DNA from 4 places in the Micromonospora sp. NPDC005707 genome. Region 1 is predicted to be linked to each of the others. Evidence: riboswitches for the same ligand, from Rfam matches in the RefSeq annotation. Region 1 holds a riboswitch; each other region holds the start of a gene.

Region 1 (4,525 bases):
GTGGCCGAGGGCCAGCCGTTCGTGCTGCACCCGGGCGAGTTCGTGCTCGCCTCCACACTGGAGGTGATCTCGCTCGGCGACCAGCTCGCCGGACGACTTGAGGGCAAGAGCTCACTGGGCCGGCTCGGCCTGCTCACCCACTCGACCGCCGGCTTCATCGACCCGGGCTTCTCCGGTCACGTCACGCTGGAGCTGTCCAACGTGGCGAACCTGCCGATCACGCTCTGGCCGGGCATGAAGATCGGCCAGCTCTGCATCTTCCGGCTCTCCTCGCCGGCCGAGCACCCGTACGGCTCTGAGGTGTACGGCTCGCGCTACCAGGGCCAGCGCGGCCCGACCCCGAGCCGCTCCTGGCAGAGCTGGCGCACCTGGCCGACCCGCTGACCGGCCCGAGGCCGGCAACGGCGCAGGGGCCCCCGCGACGCGGGAGCCCCTGCGGACCGCTCAACCCCTGCGGACCGCTCAGCCCGGGCGGCCGTAGCTGTTGATCTGGCCGTCGTCGACGCGCTTCATCGTGATCGGCTTGCCGGACTGGGAGGCGTGCACCACCCAGCCGTCACCGACGTACATGCCGACGTGGTGCAGGTCGCTGTAGTAGAAGACGAGGTCACCGGCGCGCAGCTCGCTCCGGCTCACCCGCCGGGTCACGTCGTGCTGCTGCCGCGCGTTGTGCGGCAGCGAGACGCCGGCCTTGGCCCAGGCAGCCATGGTCAGGCCCGAGCAGTCGTAGTGGTCCGGGCCGGCGGCGCCCCAGACGTAGATCTTGCCGATCTGGGCGCAGGCGAACTTGACCGCGGTGCCGGCCGGGCCGCCGGGGTAGCCGGCGGGGCAGGGCGCCGGGCGCAGCGGACCGCCGCCGCCGTTGCCGTAGACCTTGAGGCGCAGCTTCTGGAGCTTGACGATCTCGGCGTCGATCTGCTTCTTCTTGGCCGCGAGCTGGGCCTCGGTGCGCGACAGCTCAGTGATCATCTCGTCGAGCGGCTGCTTCTTGGCGGCCAGCTGGTCGCGCAGCGCGGCGACGGTCCGCACCTGCTTCTGCTGGCGGTTCGCGAAGCGGTCGAGCAGGGCGAGGCCGTCGACCAGGTCGCTCGGCGACCGGCTGCCCAGCAGCGCGTTGACCGTGGAGAGGTTGTTGTCGCCCTTGTAGGCGTCGGCCGCGAGCCCGCCCACCTGACCGAGGGCGGCGTCCACCCGGGCCTGGAGCGGGGCGATCTGCTTGGCCAGCGTGGCGGCCTGCTTCCGCTTGGCGGCGAGCTGCTCGCGGGTGGCGTTGACCTGTTCGATGATCGGTTCGAGCTTGTTCCAGTCCTGGTCGATCTGGCGCTCGATCTCGGTGACCGACGGTTCGGCGTGAGCCGCCGTGGCGCCGCCGGTCAGGACGACGGCGGTGCCGGCCAGGGCGGCGAGGGCGGTGGTGAAACGGGACCAGCGGGAACGCGGCGCAGCCGTCGACCGGTCGACCGACCGGACCGACGGTGGCCGCGGGGCATGGTGTGCCACCGGGCTTCCGTACTCCTTCTTCCTGGCCGCCTACCGGGTTAGCTGACGGGTTCGGGCGGGAAGGGAGGCGCCCTACCGCAGTGGCTGCGGATTCACCCCAGTTACCTGGGTCCCCGGCTCGCCCGGAGGCGACTCGGCGGTGCCGGACCGTCACCACCCGGGTTGGACGGTGAAACTCGCGGCCGACGATTGACCAGAGTAGAGAGCGTCGTTATCGTTCCGCAACCCGAGACGCCGTGACACTCCGTACCCGAAAGATTCTTTCAGCGGAGATTACCTCTCGGAAAGGTATTGACCCGGGCCGTGCGCGGGGTGAGGGTGAGGCGCAGTGACCCCCATCCCTGTCTGGAGGTTCGATGCACCTCTCACCCCCGCCGTCGGGCAGACGGATGCTGCTGGCAGCAGCCGTTGCAGCCGCCACCGCCCTGGTGGCGACCGGTCCGGTGGCCGCCCAGCCGCTCACCACCCAACCCGCCACCGACCGCCAGGACCAGTACGCCGCCGCCGCGGCGGAGTACGGCGTGCCGCAGAGCGTCCTGCTCGGCGTCTCGTACCTGGAGTCGCGCTGGGACACCCACCCGGGCCAGCCGAGCACCAGCGGCGGCTACGGCCCGATGCACCTCACCGACGCCGAACACGTCCTCGCGACCCCGGCCAGCGGCCACGTCAGCGAGGACGAGGACCCGCGGGGCGACGACTCGCGGCCGCTCACCCTCGACCCGGCCACCGCGGCCGCACCGGCGGAGGACGTGCTGCCGCAGGCGTCCCTGCAGACGCTCGACGCCGCCGCGGCGCTCACCGGCCTCGCCGAGGAGACGCTGCGCACCGACGCGGCCGCGAACATCCGGGGCGGCGCGGCGCTGCTCGCCTCGTACCAGAAGCAGTTGGGCTCGCCGGTCGGCGCCACCACCGACCCGGCGGCCTGGTACGGCGCGGTGGCCCGCTACTCCGGCGCGGACACCGAGGACGCGGCGGCGGCCTTCGCCGACGAGGTCTACGACCAGCTCGGCCTCGGCGCGGCCCGGACCACCGACGACGGCCAGCGGGTGACCCTGGCCGCCACCGCGGTGAAGCCGGACCAGTCCGCGCTGCACCGGCTCGGGCTGCGCCGGGCCGAGCGGCCGGACGGCCTGGAGTGCCCGGTCCGGCTGGCCTGCGAGTGGATTCCCGCCCCCTACGAGCAGCTCAGCGCGGACCCGGGCGACTACGGCAACCACGACCTCGGCAACCGGCCGGCCCAGCAGAAGATCGAATACATCGTCATCCACGACACCGAGGGCTACTTCGGCCCGAGCGTCGACCTGGTGAAGCGCGCCGACTACCTGGGCTGGCACTACACGCTGCGCTCGGTGGACGGCTACGTGGCCCAGCACATCAAGGCCAAGGACGTCGGCTGGCACGCCGGCAACTGGTACGTCAACGCCAAGTCCATCGGCCTGGAGCACGAGGGCTTCGCCGGGCACGGCACCTGGTACACCGAGGCGATGTACCGGGCCTCGGCCAAGCTGGTCCGGCACCTGGCGCTGAAGTTCCAGATCCCGCTGGACCGGCAGCACATCATCGGCCACGACAACGTCCCCGGCACCACCGCCTCGACCGTGCGCGGGATGCACTGGGACCCGGGCCCGTACTGGGACTGGTCGCACTACTTCGACCTCATGAAGGCGCCCTTCCGGTCCCTCGGCAACGCGCACACCGGCCTGGTCACCATCGACCCGGACTTCGCCACCAACCAGCCCGCCTTCGTCGGTTGCAACCAGCAGCCGCCGGGCGTCCCAAAGCCCACCCCGCCGGCCGCGCCGTGCCCGCTGCGCGGCTCGTCCGCGGTGGTCCTGCACACCGCGCCGAGCGCGACCGCCCCGCTGGTCAACGACCTCGGGCTGCGCCCGGACGGCACGCCGGACACCATGTACATCTCCGACCACGGCGCCCGCGCCTCGGCCGGCCAGACGTACGCCGTGGCCGACGTGCAGGGTGACTGGACGGCGATCTGGTACCTCGGGCAGAAGGCCTGGTTCCTCAACCCGGCCTCGGCGCCGACCGCCAAGTGGTCGACGGGCTTCGTGGTGACGCCCAAGCCTGGGAAGACCACCATCCCGGTGTACGGCCGCGCCTACCCGGAGCAGGCGGCCTACCCGGCCACCATCCCGTTCCAGGGCGTGTCCCCGCTCCAGTACACGTTCGCGGCCGGCCAGCGGTACGCACTCGGCGGCGTCCTGCCGAGCGAGTACTACCGGGCCGTCTCGTTCGACGGCTCGGCACCGGGCGACCGGACCGTGGTCCGGGGTGAGACCAAGTACGCGCAGGTCCAGTTCGGCCACCGGATCATGTTCGTCAACCTCGACGACGTGCTGATACTGCCGTCCCCGGTCGGCGCACCGAGGTAGCAGCCAGCGCTCGACGGAGAAGGCCCCCGGTCCAGGCGGACCGGGGGCCTTCTCGTCGCTGGGGGACGGGTCAGGTGACCCGGACGAAACCGGCGAGCGGCTGTGTGCTGATGCTCGACACCTGGACCGGCTTGCCGGTCCGTGGCGCGTGCACCATCACCCCGTTGCCGAGGTATAGCCCGACGTGGTGCAGGTCGCTGCCGAAGAAGACGAGGTCACCCGGTCTGGCGTCGGAGCGGGAGACCTTGCGGCCCTCGTTCCACTGCGCGCCCGTGAAGTGGGTGAGCGAGATGCCCGCCGCCTTGTAGGCGTACTGGGTGAGGCCGGAGCAGTCGAACGAGTTCGGGCCGGTGGCGCCCCACACGTACGGGTCGCCGACCTGCGCGCACGCGGTCTTGATCGCGGTACGCGCGGCGCTGCTGACCACGCCGTCGATAGCCGGGCAGCCGGCCGGCCGGATCGAGGTCACCGGCAGCATGGCCGTCAACCGCTTGATCTCGGAGTCGATCTGCTTCTTCTTCGTCGCCAGATCCTTCTCCTGCTTGAGCTCGGTGGCGATCAGCGCGTCCAGCTTCTGCTTCTGCTTGTTGTACTTGTCCCGGACGGCGAGCACGCCGGCGATCTGCTTGCGCTGGTCG
Region 2 (4,525 bases), on a different contig from region 1:
CGCCGCCGGCGCCGCGCAGAGCGCCCGGCGGCGCCGCGAGCAGTGGCTCACCGCCCAGGACGAGGCCGATCGGGCCTGGCGGGCGTACGACGAGGCCGAGGCCGCCGCCCGCCGCCTCGCCAGCGCCGCCGCCCTGCCCGCCCCGCACACCCCACGCACCCCGGCCGAGTACGCGGCCCGGGAGCGCTGGCTGCACCACGCCGCGATGACCGCGCACTGGCGGGGCGACCTGAGCGCCCGGCAACTCGCCGACGTGCTGGCCCACCGCAACGGGTGGGACCCGCGCCGGCACCCGGCCGAGCAGGAGATCGTCCTGGCCCGGGCCGTACGCGAGAGCCGCCGGGCGGCCTGGGCGACGGCCGCCGAGCGGGAGCGGCGGGCGTGGCGGGACGCCGAACTGGCCGCCGAGGCGGCCCGCGCCCTGTCGGCCGAGTCCTACGCGGCGGCCACCGCCCTCCGTCCCGCCGACGCCGCCACGGCGACCGTGGAGGGGCGGAACGACGCGACGGTGCGGATCCCGGCCACCGTGCCCGGGGCGCGCTGGCGTCCCGTCCGGGCCGGCTGAACGTGGTCCACTCCCGTTCCGGGAGAGCTGGTGGCAACCGTCCGCAGGGCGGCGAGCGTGCGGCCGGAGAGCGTGCGGCCGGAGAGCCGGTGGCCGGATGTGGTCGTGCCGGCCGCTAGGAACTTGATGACGTGAACGGATCGGGCGCGCGGCCCTCCCGGACGCCTGTCGAGCTGCCGTCGTGACCGACCAGACGTGGCCGGCGGCAAGTTGGGCGTGAGTCGTTCAGGACATCAAGTTCCTAGCGGGTCCGAGCGGATGTCCTGGCGGTCGGCGAGCCGGCTGGCCAGGACACCAAGTTCGTAGCCGGTCTTGAGCGAATGTCCTGGGCGCCGGTGGGCCGGCTGGCGGGGCCGCTGGGTAACCCTGTGGCCTGTGGCCCGTGCCCCGTGGCCCGTGGCCCGTGGCCCGTGGCCCGTGGCAGCGGTAGCTGGAGAGCCGTCGTGCCCGGCCTGCGTCACCGCCGGCCCGACCCGCGGCGTCGCGCCGACTCGACCCCACGGCGTCACGCCGGTTCGACCCACGGCGTCACGGCCGGCCCGACCCCACGCGTCACGCTGGTCCGACCCCGCGCGTCACGCTGGTCCGACCCCACGGCGTCACGCCGGTCCGACCTCACGGCGTCACGCGGGGGCCGACTCCCATGGCGTCACGTGAGCCCGACTCCCCACGCGGGGCCGAGTCTGCCGAATTGTTATCCGAATTCGGTGAGCCCGGTCACCGGGACCCCGGAAACGGTCACCGGGCGCAGGCCGGGCGAAGTGCCCCCGCAATTCCGGGTCAGCCGCCACCGGATGTCCGCTTTTCGCCCGCCGGCGCCGCCGTAACTGCCTGTCCCATTGAGTGAAGTCAGTGACGGAGTGTTCCGATATCCGTAGCGATGCACGAGGTTTAAGCAGGTGGGAGCGCTTGGCAGGCGGCATACCCACCGGTAGTGTCGGCGCGTCCGGAGCGGTTTCCGATCGCAAGTGGCGACGCCGCGCCGACCCGCCTAATCGTGTTCTTACGAACCGGGGACCCACAGCAACACCGGGGTGAATCCGCGGGCCCACGGCCTGTGGTAGGGCGTACTTCCCGCCCGAATCCGTCAGCTAACCCGGTCGGCGGCCACGGAAGGAGTGCCATTCCTCGTGCTCACCTCCCCCCGCTCGTCCCCCCGCCTCCACGGCATCGTGGTGCCGGCGCTCGCCTGACGGCGACCGGACCCGGCAACCGCCCCGAACGCCCGGCCCCCCGGGCGCTCCCCTTCCGCGGCGACCCGCCCCGCCAGCGCGCGTGAGTTCCTCCGCGCGTGGGCCGGTGTGTGCCGCGCACGCTCCCGTGGAGGAACCCGTGAAGCATCACCTGAAGCGTCAGCTGCGGCGTCTCGTGACCGAGCGCCCGTACCAGATCATCGCCGGCTCGGCCGCGGCGCTCGTGCTCGCCGGCGGCGCCGGCGCCACCCTGAACGCCACCGACGACGCCCCGGTCCAGCAGGAGAACACCGCCGCGGTCGCCGAGCTGGGCTCGCGGCTCGGTGAGGTCGCCAGCCGGGGCGAGGCCCGGGCGGCCGTCCCGGCGCCGTCCGCCTCGCCGAGCGCGTCGCCGTCGGCCGCGAAGTCCGCGGCCAAGGCCACCACCGACCCGGACACCACCCGGAAGGCCAAGCCGAAGCCGCCGTCGACCAAGGTGCTGGACTACACCTACGAGGCGCAGACCGCCTACTGGAACTGCGGCCCGGCCGCGGTGCGCAACGCGCTCAGCGCGAGCGGCGTCGAGACCACCCAGGACGCGATGATCGCCCCGCTGAACGCCGGCGAGAACGGCACCAACTCCGCCGAGGACACCACCCGGGGCCTGAACCAGATGGTCAAGGGCAACCCGTACCGGACGCACATGTTCGGCGGCTCGGCGAGCCCGGCGGAGATCGACCAGCTCCAGGCTGACGTGGTCAAGGCGATCACCGACGGCCGGGGAGTGGTGGTCAACATCGCCGGCGACGCCACCGACACCGACGGCGGCTGGCACTCGTTCCCGGGCGGCCACTACATCGCGGTGGTCGGCTACAAGAACGACGGCCGCACGGTCCGGATCGCCGACTCGGCGAACGCGGCGCTGCCCGCGTACTGGATCAGCACCATCGACCTGGCGAACTGGGCGGCCACGCGCGGCTACTCCGCCTGATCGCAGCTCTCCCGTCGGGCACCGGCTCCACCGAGCCGGTGCCCGACGTCGTCGTGCCGGCTGCTCTCGCGCGTCGTGTCCGTCCGGTGGCACACTGCGGCCTATGGGCGACGCGACGGGTACCCGCCATCTGCTGCTGCTGCACGGCATGGGCGCCACCGGTGAGGTGTGGCTGCCCTGGGCGCCGCTGCTGGAGCGCCACTGGGCGGGGCGGTGGCTCGCACCCGACCTGGCCGGGCACGGCTGGTCGCCCCCGCTGCCGGAATACTCCTTCGAGGCCCTGGCCCGGCGGGTGGTCGAGGGGCTCGGTCCGGTGGCCGAGCGGCTCGGCCCCCGCGACCGGCTCGTGCTGCTCGGCCACTCGCTGGGCGGGGTCGTGGCGCTGGCGCTGGCCGCGCGGTCGCGGCGCCTGCCCGTCGACGCGGTGGTCGGGCTGGGCATCAAGGCCGTCTGGTCCCCGGCCGAGCTGGAGAAGGCCCGCGAGCTGGCCGACCGTCCGGTGACCTGGTTCGCCACCCGGGACGAGGCGGCCCGCCGCTACCTGCGGGTCTCCGGGCTGGCCGGGCTGTTCGCCCCCGACCACCCCGTGGTGGAGGCGGGGCTGCGCCGGGAGGACGGCCGCTGGCGGCTGGCCATGGACCCGGCCGCCTTCGCGGTGGGGGAGCCCCGGCTGCCGGCGCTGCTCGCCGCCGTCGACGTCCCGGTGCTGCTGGCCCGTGGCGAGCAGGACCCGATGGTGACCGACGCGCAGCTCAAGGAACTGGGCGTCCCGGTCGCCACCCTGCCCGGCCTGGGCCACAACGCGCACGTCGAGGACCCGGCGGCGGTGCTCGCCCTGCTCGACGCGTACCTCTGAGCCTCGGCTCAGGCGGTGGGGGAGGGGAGCGGCGAACCGTCCCGCGGGGCGGGCGCGGTCCCGGCCGGCGCGAGCTGCCGGCGGGCGGCGTCGAGAAACACCTCGGCGTAGGACTCGGCCGGGAAGTCGCCCAGGTAGCGGGCGCGGGTGGCCCAGCGCGCCGCCGCCTTCGGGTCGGTGTCCAGGAGCCCGGTCAGCACCTCGTCCACGTTGGACATGTCCCGGCGCAGCACGTAGCCGGAACCGGCGAGGGGGAACCGCTCGACGAAGTGCTCCCCGTCGACGCCCATGTCGGTGACCGCGTACGGCTTGCCGGAGTAGAGCCAGTCGGAGATCACCCCGGAGACGTCCGAGACCAGCGCGTCGGCCCGGTTGACGCACTCGGTCAGGGTCAGCTCGCGGCCGGCCGCCGCACCCCACAGGTGCGCGCGCCCGGTCCTCGCCCGGTCGGCGGCGAGCAGCTCGGTGAGGCGGGCCAACTGCCGGGCCGAGGCCGGGTTCTGGGTGGTGTACGGGTGCGCCCGCAGGATCACCGTCGCCCCCCGGTCCAGCAGCCGGCGGATCAGCGTCTCGGCCACCGGCAGCGAGCAGTAGTCGGCGTCGGCGTGGTGCCCCGTCCAGGTGGGCGTGTAGAGCACGGTCGGGTGGGCGAGGCCGGTGACCGGCTCCCGGCGTACCTCGATGGCCTCCACCTGGGGACGGCCGACCACGACGAACTTCTCGGCGGGGATCTCCACGCCGGCGCGGGCGTACCGCTCGATCGCGGCCTGCCCGGCCACGAAGATCTTGTCGAAGATCGCCGAGACCGGGTTGGCGCTGGGCGCCTTGTCGCTGTCCCCGTGGTGCAGCTGCACGTGGGTGAGCTGGGTGAAGCGGATGCAGTGGCTGTTCTTCGCGCCGTGGTTGACGTAGAAGGCCGCGCGGAGGCTCGGCACCAGCGC
Region 3 (4,525 bases), on a different contig from region 1:
GCGGAGTCACGATCGTCTCCGGCGGCCCGGGCACCGGCAAGACGGCGGTGGCCCTGCACCGCGCCGCGTACCTGCTCTATTCCGACCGCGCCCGGTATGCCGGCGGCGGCATCCTGGTGGTCGGCCCGTCGAGCGTGTTCGTCCAGTACATCGCCTCGGTGCTCCCCTCGCTCGGCGAGGAGACGGCCACCCTGCACTCGCTGGGTTCCCTCTTCCCCGGCGTGTCGGCGACCCGGACCGACCCGCCCGAGGTGGCGGCCGTGAAGGGGTCGCTGCGGATGCGCCGGGTGCTGGAGCGGGCGGTCCGGGACGCGGTGCCCGACTCCCCCGGCGAGCTGCGCCTGCTCTACCGGGGTGAGCTGCTGCGCCTGGAGCGGGCCGAGCTGGACGCCATCCGGGACCGGACGCTGTCCCGCGGCGCGCGCCGCAACGAGGTGCGCCGGGCGGCCTTCGACGCGGTCCTCGCCGCGCTCTGGGCCCAGGCCCGCAGGCTGCGGATCGGCCGGCTGCCGGAGCAGCCCGCGTTCGAGGACGAGATCATCGACCGGCCGGAGTTCCGGGAGTTCCTCAAGGCCTGGTGGCCGCGGCTGCACCCGCGCCACGTGCTGGGCTGGCTGGCCCGCCCGGAGCGGCTGCGCCGGTACGCCGGGGGCGTCCTGTCCGGGGCCGAGATCCGGCTGCTGACCGGGGCGTACCGGAGCCTGGACGGCGAGGGGCTGACCATCGCCGACGTGGCGCTGCTGGACGAGCTGGACGCGCTTCTGGGCCAGCCGGTGCGGCGGGCGAGGCCGAAGCGGGACCCGTTCCAGCTGGCCGGCGGCGTCCGCGAGCTGAGCACGGCCGCCGACCGGCAGCGGGCCGCCCGGGCCGCCGCGCGGGAGCGCCCGGAGGACTACCGCGACTACGCCCACGTGGTCGTCGACGAGTCGCAGGACGTCTCGCCGATGCAGTGGCGGATGATCGGCCGGCGGGGCCGGCTGGCCTCCTGGACCGTGGTGGGCGACCCGGCGCAGACCGCCTGGACCGGTGACCCGCAGGAGCTGGCCCGGGCCCGGGACCAGGCGCTGGGCCGGCGCCGCCGCCACCGGTACGAGCTGACCACCAACTACCGCAACTCGGCGGAGATCTTCGCCGTGGCGGCCGCGGAGATCCACCGCGTACACCCGGATCTCGCGTTGCCCACCGCGGTCCGTTCCACCGGGGTGCCGCCCGTCGAGCGGTCGGTGCCCGCCGGCGACCTACCCGCCGCCACGGCGGCGGCGGCGCGCGCGCTGCTGGCGGAGGTCGAGGGCACGGTGGGTGTGATCACGCCGGTGCCGCGCCGGGACGAGGTGGCCGGCTGGCTGGGCGACCTGGGCGGCCGGCTCCAGGTGGTGACCAGTCTCCAGGCCAAGGGCATGGAGTACGACGGGGTGGTGCTGGTCGCCCCGAGCGAGATCCGGGCCGATCCGGGGTCGGGCGTCCGCACCCTCTACGTGGCGCTCTCCCGGGCCACCCAGCGGCTCACCACGCTCGACCCGGTCGGCTGACGGCGGCGCCGCATCCGGCGTTCACTTGCACACATAGCGATGTGAGCATAGATTGAGCTCGGCCGGGGCGGCGGACGAGAGGGTGTGTGCGTGGGCGCAGGTCATGACCACAGCGGCGCGGTGGCGAACGCGGCGCACCGTCACCGTGGTCGGCTCTGGGGCGCGTTCGCGCTGCTCACCGCCCTCATGGTCGTCGAGGCGGTGGCCGCCTTCGCCACCGGCTCGCTGGCCCTGCTCTCCGACGCCGGGCACATGTTCACCGACGTCCTCGGCATCGGCATGGCGCTCGCCGCGATCACCGCCACCCGGCACGCCGACACCGACCCGCAGCGCACCTTCGGGCTCTACCGGCTGGAGGTGCTGGCCGCGCTGGCCAACGCGGTGCTGCTCGGCGCCGTGGCCGTCTACGTCCTGGTCGAGGCGGTACGCCGGTTCGGCGAGCCGCCGGAGGTCCTCGCCGGGCCGATGCTCGCCGTGGCGGTGCTCGGCCTGCTCGCCAACATCGCCGCGTTCGCGCTGCTGCGCGCCGGCGCCGAGGAGAGCATCAACCTGCGCGGGGCGTACCTGGAGGTGCTGGGCGACCTCCTCGGCTCGCTCGGCGTGATCGGGGCCGCCCTGGTCATCGCGGTCACCGACTGGTGGTGGGCCGACCCGCTGGTCGCCGTCGCGATCGGGCTGTTCATCCTGCCGCGCACCTGGCGACTCGGCCGGGCCGCGGTCCGGATCCTGGTGCAGGCCGCCCCGGAGCACCTCCAGGTGACCGCGGTGCACGACCGGCTGGCCGCCGTGCCCGGCGTCGCCGAGGTGCACGACCTGCACGTCTGGACGCTCACCTCGGGCATGGAGGTGGCCTCGGCGCACCTGACCATGGCACCGGGCGCCGAGGTCGGCGAGGTGCTGGCGGCCGCCCGGACGGCCCTGCACGAGGACTTCTCGATCGATCACGCCACGTTGCAGATCGAACCCGGAGCGTCTCCCGGGGCGTGCGGCGCGGTCGAGTGGTAATTAGGGCAATCTTAAATCCAAGTGGTTATTGTGCACTTATGCCGGTTTTGACCGGGACACCGGCTCCCACCAGCGGAGCCGACCCGGAACAACGCCGGTAGGCTCGACCGCGGCCTCCGCCGGGCGGCGCCCACCGGCGCCTGCGGTGGCCAGCGCCTAATCGCCCGCAGGGCGAGCCGGGGAACCACGTTCGTGGGGTGCATCCGCGTCAGCGGTAGGGATCTTCCGTCCCGAACCCGTCAGCTAACCCGGTCGGCGGTGGACGGAAGGACACGTGAATGCCCCCAGTGGCACCTGTACGACGGACGGTCGCCCGGTTGGCGGCCCTGCTCGTCGCGACGCTCGCCCTCGGCGTCGTGACCGCGCCGGTCTCCCCCGCCTCGGCGGTCGCGGCGGCTTCCCCGACCGCGCTGCTCGCCGCCGCACCCGGCGACAACGAGGGCGGCACCCCGGCGCTGCGCGCCCAGCTCGACGCCGCCAGCAAGGGGTGGCTGGACGCCCGCACCGCGCTGAACCGCTCGGTGACCCGGCAACAGCAGCTCACCGCCCAGCTCAAGACGGTCAACGCCGAGCTGACCGTCCGGGACGCCAAGGTCGGCGAGATCGCCGGGGTGGCATACCGGTCCGGGCGGCTGGGCACCGCCGCGGCCCTGCTCGGCAGCACCAGCCCCGAGGGCTTCATGGACCGCGCGGCCGCGCTGGAGCAGGTGGCCGCGCACGAGGACCGGGCGCTGCGCGAGCTCATCGACACCCGGGACGAGGCCACCCGCACGCAGACCGCGCTCACCGGGGAGATCCAGGAGCAGCGCAAGCAGGTCGCGGTGATGGCCAAGCGCAAGCAGCAGGCCGAACGCGCCCTGGAGGTGGCGAACAACCGCGCGTCCAGCAGCGGCGGCGGCAGCGTCCAGGGCACCTCGTCGGCCAACGCCAAGCCGGCCAAGCGCAACGCCGACGGCTCCTGGCCACCCGAGTCGTGCAGCGTCAACGACCCGACGCCCGCCGACGGCTGCATCACCCCGCGTACGCTGCACGCGCTCCAGCAGGCCAAGGCGGCCGGCTTCACCCGCTACGTCTCCTGCCACCGGCCCAGCGGCTCGGGCGAGCACCCGAAGGGGCGGGCCTGCGACTTCGCCGCGCAGAAGAGCGGCTTCGGCGGCGTGGCCAGCGGCGGCGACAAGACGTACGGCAACAACCTCTCCGCCTACTTCATCCGCAACGCCGACGCGCTCGCCGTGCTCTACGTGATCTGGTTCCGGCAGATCTGGCTGCCCAGCAGCGGCTGGAAGGCGTACAGCGGGGGCAACGGCGACCCGTCCAGCGACCACACCAACCACGTGCACCTCTCGGTGTACTGATCCCCGCCCCGGCGGCGCCCGGCTACGTCCCACGACGTACGCCGGGTGTCGCCGCGCGGCCCACGACGCGACGCCCGTGACGGCCGAGCATCGGGGGCATGACTCGACTCTCCCCCGCCGGACGCAAGGCCCTGCTCACCCTGCACCTGGTCACCTCGCTGGGGTGGCTCGGCGCCGACCTGGTGCTGCTGGCCCTCGGCGTGGCCGGGCTGCGCGGGGCCGACCCCGAGGTGGTCTATCCGGCCGCCGCGCTGCTGGTCACCTGGCTGTTCGCCCCGCTGAGCGTGCTCGTCTGGCTGGTCGGGCTCGCCAGCGCGCTGCTCACCCCGTGGGGCCTGCTGCGCTGGCGCTGGGTGCTGGTGAAGTTCGCCGTCACCACCGTGGTGCTCACGCTGGTGCTGCTCCTGCTCACCCCGCGGGTCCGGCACCTCGGTGAGCTGGCCGGGGCGGCCGACGCCCACCTCCGCGTCGACCTGGTGGTCGCGCCGACCGTCTCCAGCACGCTGCTGCTCGTCGTGACCGTGCTGTCCACCTACAAGCCGTGGGGGCGGCTGCGGCCGGCCCGGCCGGCGGCCCGACGACCGGTGCCCGCCGGGCGACGCGGCTGAGTCAGGGCGCCCCGGGTCAGACCGCCTG
Region 4 (4,525 bases), on a different contig from region 1:
ACCTGCTGGCCAACGGCAGCAGCCCGACCAACGGGCAGCCGGCCAGCTCCACCTGCAACGGCAGCAGCGTCACCGGCCTGGGCATCCAGAAGGCCATGAAGATCATGTACAACGCCATGCTGCTGAAGACCTCGTCCTCGTCGTACCTGAAGTACCGGGTCTGGACGCTGCAGGCGGCGAAGAACCTCTACCCGACCAGCTGCACCGAGTTCAACGCGGTCAAGGCCGCCTGGACCGCGATCAGCGTGCCGGCGCAGACCGGTGAGGCCACGTGCACGGGCGGCACCCCGACGCCGACCCCGACCACCACGACCACCCCGCCGTCGGGCAGCTGCACCGGCCAGAAGCTGGCCAACCCCGGCTTCGAGTCGGGCAACGTGAGCTGGACCGCCTCCTCCGGCGTCATCACCAACTCCACCAGCCAGGCGGCGCACGGCGGCTCGTACAAGGCCTGGCTCGACGGCTACGGCTCGACGCACACCGACACCCTCACGCAGTCGGTGACGATTCCCGCCGGCTGCCGGGCGACGCTGAGCTTCTGGCTGCACATCGACAGCGCGGAGTCGACCACGACGACCGCCTACGACAAGCTGACCGTGAAGGCGGGCAGCACCACCCTGGCCACCTACTCCAACCTCAACAAGGCCACCGGCTACGTGCAGCGGTCCTTCGACGTCTCGTCGCTGGCCGGCACCACCGCCACCATCTCGTTCAGTGGCGTGGAGGACAGCTCCCTGCAGACCTCCTTCGTCGTCGACGACACCGCGCTCACCCTGAGCTGAGCACACCGGAGCGGCCGGCCGTCGTCCTCCCGACGGCCGGCCGCTTCGTCGTCTCCGTGGCTCGTGGCCGGTTCGGATTCCGGCCCGCGGTCAGGCCGGGTGGGCCGCGCGGGAACCGGCGGCGTCGTCGCGGCGGATCCGGGCCGCGACGCCCTCCATCGCCCGGCCGAACCGCTCCATGTCCCGGGCGGACTGCTCGGGCAGGCCGCCGAGCCGGGCGGCGAGGGCGTCCACGTCCGCCTGGGCGGAGGCGCTGACCCGGGCCTCCAGCTCGGTGAGCGCGGCGTTCACGGCCGTCACGACGTGCCCGCACAGGGCGTCCAGGGGTTCGCCGGCCAGCTCCGGGTCGACGGTGACGGACTCCAGCCGGCCACCCTGGACGGCGACGGCACGGACCCGGCCGTCGGCCGCGCCGCCCTCGGCCCGGAGCAGCTGGGCCGGCGCGTCGTCGGCGTGGTCGCCGGCCCGGGAGCGCATCGCGGACAGCGCCTGCTGCGTCCTGGTCAGCAGCTCGTCGAGGCTCGCGGCCGCGGAGAACGAATCGTTGGTCATATCCGCGCTTTCTTCACGTCTTTCCGAGCACCGTGACGATAGCAACCGGCCCCGACGCCGAACGCCCGGCCGGGAACCCCGGCCGGGCGTTCGTGGTGCGGCGCACCGGTGTGGCGTCAGCGCAGGCGAAGCCGCTGGCCCGGGAAGATGAGGCCCGGGTTGTCGCCGACCACGCCCTTGTTGCGCGCGTAGAGGGCGTGCCAACCACCGGCGACGTTCTTCGCGTCGGCGATCTCGGAGAGGGTGTCCCCCGGCCGGACCAGGTAGGCGCCGGCGCCGCCGGTGCTCGGCGCGGTCCGCCGCTCACCGCGGTACGACCGCTGCGAGGTGGCCTTCTTCGTGGCCGAGGTGGTCTTCCTCGTGGCCTTCTTCGTGGACTTCGCCGAGCCCGAGTCCTTGGCGGCGTACCGCTTGGTGGAGCCGCCCTTCTTGCCGCAGACCGGCCAGGCGCCGATGCCCTGCCCGTCGAGGACCTTCTCGGCGATGGCGATCTGCTCGCCGCGGCTGGCCAGGTCGGCCCGGCTCGCGTACTTCTTGCCGCCGTAGCCGTTCCAGGTGCTCCGGGAGAACTGGAGCCCGCCGTAGTAGCCGTTGCCGGTGTTGATGTGCCAGTTGCCGCCGGACTCGCACTGGGCGACGGCGTCCCAGTTGACGCCGGCGGCGCTGGCCGGGGCGGCCGGGCCGAGAAGGGCGGCGGCGCCGGTGGCCGCGCCGACGACGAGCGCCCCGACGGCGGTGCGACGCTGCGCGGTCCGTCGGTGACGGGCGACGTGATCAGTTGCCATGTGGTTTTCCTCCACGCCGACGAGGTGAGCTGTCGGGTTCGGGCCGAGGAGCCCGGCCGCCGCAGGCGGCTTCACCCCGAGGTGTCGTGCACCGAGGAACATGTGGGTCCCCCGCTCCCGCCAAAGGTCCAGGACCGCCGGGCCGGCGGCGGGATTAGGCGTTGCCGGCCCGTGGTGTCCGCGATCGCGAACGGATCCGACGTTAGGAACGGTTTGTCCCGAACGCCCACTTCTTGTGAAGTTCTTCACCCGGCCGAGCGACGACCCCGTCTCCCGGCTTGCGGAACCGTCGAATCTGTCGTAGCGATCTGACGGTTGGCGTGTTTTCGCAGCTCACAGCGGCGTTTCCAGGCACCGGCCGAAGAGGACGGCCGGCGGGTGCCGGGTCCACCGTGGCGAGTGGCGCGGCGCGGATCCTCGGCGGCGGGTTCCCGGCCCGCCGCGCGACGCGGGAGGCTACCGTGGGCAGGTTCGCGCAAGATCGGCACGAGGCGGCGAGGCATGAGCGATCACGGACACGAGCTGACCTTCGGCGGCTTCCTCACCCCCAGCGCCGGGCGGCCCGAGCAGGTGGTCGCGCGGGCCAAGCTCTGCGAGCAGGTAGGCCTGGACCTGGTGACCTTCCAGGACCATCCCTACCAGCCCGGGTTCCTGGACACCTGGACGCTCATGTCCTTCGTGGCCGCGGCCACCAGCCGCATCACCCTCGCCGGCAACGTGCTCAACCTGCCGCTGCGCCAGCCCGTGGTGCTGGCCCGCAGCGTGGCCAGCCTGGACCTGCTCACCGGCGGCCGGGTCGAGCTGGGCCTCGGCGCCGGGGCCTTCTGGGAGGCGATCGAGGCGGTCGGCGGGCGCCGGCTCTCCCCCGGCGCGGCCGTGGACGCCCTCGACGAGGCGATCCGGGTGATCCGCGAGGTCTGGGACACCGAACGGCGCGGCATGGTCCGGGTCGAGGGCGAGCACTACCGGGTGGTCGGGGCCAAGCGCGGGCCGGCGCCGGCCCACCCGGTGCGGGTCTGGGTCGGCGCGTACAAGCCGCGGATGCTGCGGCTGGTCGGTCGCGCGGCGGACGGCTGGCTGCCGTCGCTCGCGTACCTGCCGAAGGGGCCGGCCGAGCTGCCGGCGCTGAACGCGGTGATCGACGAGGCCGCCGCCGAGGCCGGACGGGATCCCGGCGCGGTGCGCCGGCTGCTCAACGTCACCGGCACCTTCTCGCGGTCGTCGGGCGGCTTCCTGGACGGCCCGCCGGAGCAGTGGGTGGAGGAGCTGGCCGGGCTCGCCCTGGACCACGGCGTCGCCACGTTCATCCTGGGCAGCGACGAGCCGCGCGCCGTCCAGCTCTTCGCCCAGGAGGTGGCGCCGGCGGTCCGCGAGCTGGTCGCCGCCGAACGCACCACGCCGGGCAGCCGCGCCCGCGCAGTGGAGGAGCAGCAGGCCGCCGTCGAGGCCGGCGGGTCGACCGCGCTCGCGGTCACCCCCACCCCCGATCCGGGGGTACGGCTGAGCGCGCGCCAGCCCTGGGACGAGTCGACCCGACCCGCGGCGCCACCGGCACCGGCCGGGCACGTCTACACGCCTCGCGGGCAGGCCGCCGGGCAGCACCTCGTGGACGTGCACGACCACCTGCGCCAGGAGCTCGGGCAGGTGCGGGACCTGCTGGAGCAGGTCAGGCGCGGCGCGGTCGCCCCGGGCGCGGCCCGGGCCGTGCTGAACGAGATGACCATGCGGCAGAACAACTGGACGCTCGGCGCCTACTGCGCGGCGTACTGCACGGTGGTCACCCAGCACCACGGCCTGGAGGACAACTCGATCTTCCCGCATCTGCGCCGCGCCGACGTGGGGCTGGCGGCGGTGCTGGACCGCCTCGAGGAGGAGCACGTGGTGATCCACGGGGTGGTGGAGAGCGTGGACCGGGCGCTGGTGGACCTGATCCGCGAGCCGGGCGACTTCACCGAGCTCCAGGCCGCCGTGGACCTGCTCACCGACACCCTGCTGTCGCACCTGTCGTACGAGGAGCGGGAGATCGTCGAGCCGCTCGCCCGGCACGGCTTCTACGCCGGCCAGCTCTGAGGGCGGATATTCCCGGGCCTGACGTGAGATAGCTGGCTTTTGGTTTCCTAAGTCAGCCGGGTAGCGTCGGCCCCATGACGGACTTCCTCGCGCGGCGCGACTCCTGGTCCACCGCCAACTGCTCGATCGCCGGCGCGCTCGACGTGGTCGGCAACCGCACCACGCTGCTCCTGCTGCGCGAGGCGTCGTTCGGCACCCGGCGCTTCGACGAGTTCGCCCGCCGGGTCGGCGTGAGCGAGCCGGTGGCCGCCGCCCGGCTCAAGCAGCTCGTCGCCGACGGGCTGCTCGACCGGCGGCCCTACCGGGAGCCCGGGCAGCGCACCCGCGCCGAGTACG

Evidence for each region. A riboswitch is a leader RNA that binds a small molecule or an ion and turns the genes downstream of it on or off. The one in region 1 is predicted to bind cyclic di-AMP.
Region 2: it holds a riboswitch for cyclic di-AMP, as region 1 does, so the genes downstream of both, ABZ452_RS25665 (C39 family peptidase) here and ABZ452_RS18145 (NlpC/P60 family protein) in region 1, are expected to answer to the same signal.
Region 3: it holds a riboswitch for cyclic di-AMP, as region 1 does, so the genes downstream of both, ABZ452_RS06025 (hypothetical protein) here and ABZ452_RS18145 (NlpC/P60 family protein) in region 1, are expected to answer to the same signal.
Region 4: it holds a riboswitch for cyclic di-AMP, as region 1 does, so the genes downstream of both, ABZ452_RS31965 (transglycosylase family protein) here and ABZ452_RS18145 (NlpC/P60 family protein) in region 1, are expected to answer to the same signal.

The regions. Positions count from the first base shown of each region.
Region 1 covers NZ_JBEXYR010000008.1:154,662-159,186, forward strand. Annotated here, with positions in the region: gene dcd (dCTP deaminase) at 1-384, shown strand, start outside; gene ABZ452_RS18145 (NlpC/P60 family protein) at 463-1,500, opposite strand; cyclic di-AMP (ydaO/yuaA leader) riboswitch at 1,514-1,649, opposite strand; gene ABZ452_RS18150 (peptidoglycan recognition family protein) at 1,890-3,887, shown strand; gene ABZ452_RS18155 (NlpC/P60 family protein) at 3,958-4,525, opposite strand, start outside.
Region 2 covers NZ_JBEXYR010000015.1:847-5,371, forward strand. Annotated here, with positions in the region: gene ABZ452_RS25660 (hypothetical protein) at 1-565, shown strand, start outside; cyclic di-AMP (ydaO/yuaA leader) riboswitch at 1,544-1,686, shown strand; gene ABZ452_RS25665 (C39 family peptidase) at 1,886-2,728, shown strand; gene ABZ452_RS25670 (alpha/beta fold hydrolase) at 2,832-3,584, shown strand; gene ABZ452_RS25675 (CDP-glycerol glycerophosphotransferase family protein) at 3,593-4,525, opposite strand, start outside.
Region 3 covers NZ_JBEXYR010000003.1:188,422-192,946, reverse strand. Annotated here, with positions in the region: gene ABZ452_RS06035 (AAA family ATPase) at 1-1,529, shown strand, start outside; gene ABZ452_RS06030 (cation diffusion facilitator family transporter) at 1,620-2,534, shown strand; cyclic di-AMP (ydaO/yuaA leader) riboswitch at 2,678-2,807, shown strand; gene ABZ452_RS06025 (hypothetical protein) at 2,813-3,889, shown strand; gene ABZ452_RS06020 (hypothetical protein) at 3,988-4,497, shown strand; gene ABZ452_RS06015 (SRPBCC family protein) at 4,514-4,525, opposite strand, start outside.
Region 4 covers NZ_JBEXYR010000031.1:9,478-14,002, reverse strand. Annotated here, with positions in the region: gene ABZ452_RS31975 (M4 family metallopeptidase) at 1-782, shown strand, start outside; gene ABZ452_RS31970 (YbaB/EbfC family nucleoid-associated protein) at 873-1,334, opposite strand; gene ABZ452_RS31965 (transglycosylase family protein) at 1,451-2,119, opposite strand; cyclic di-AMP (ydaO/yuaA leader) riboswitch at 2,119-2,290, opposite strand; gene ABZ452_RS31960 (LLM class flavin-dependent oxidoreductase) at 2,621-4,189, shown strand; gene ABZ452_RS31955 (helix-turn-helix domain-containing protein) at 4,264-4,525, shown strand, end outside.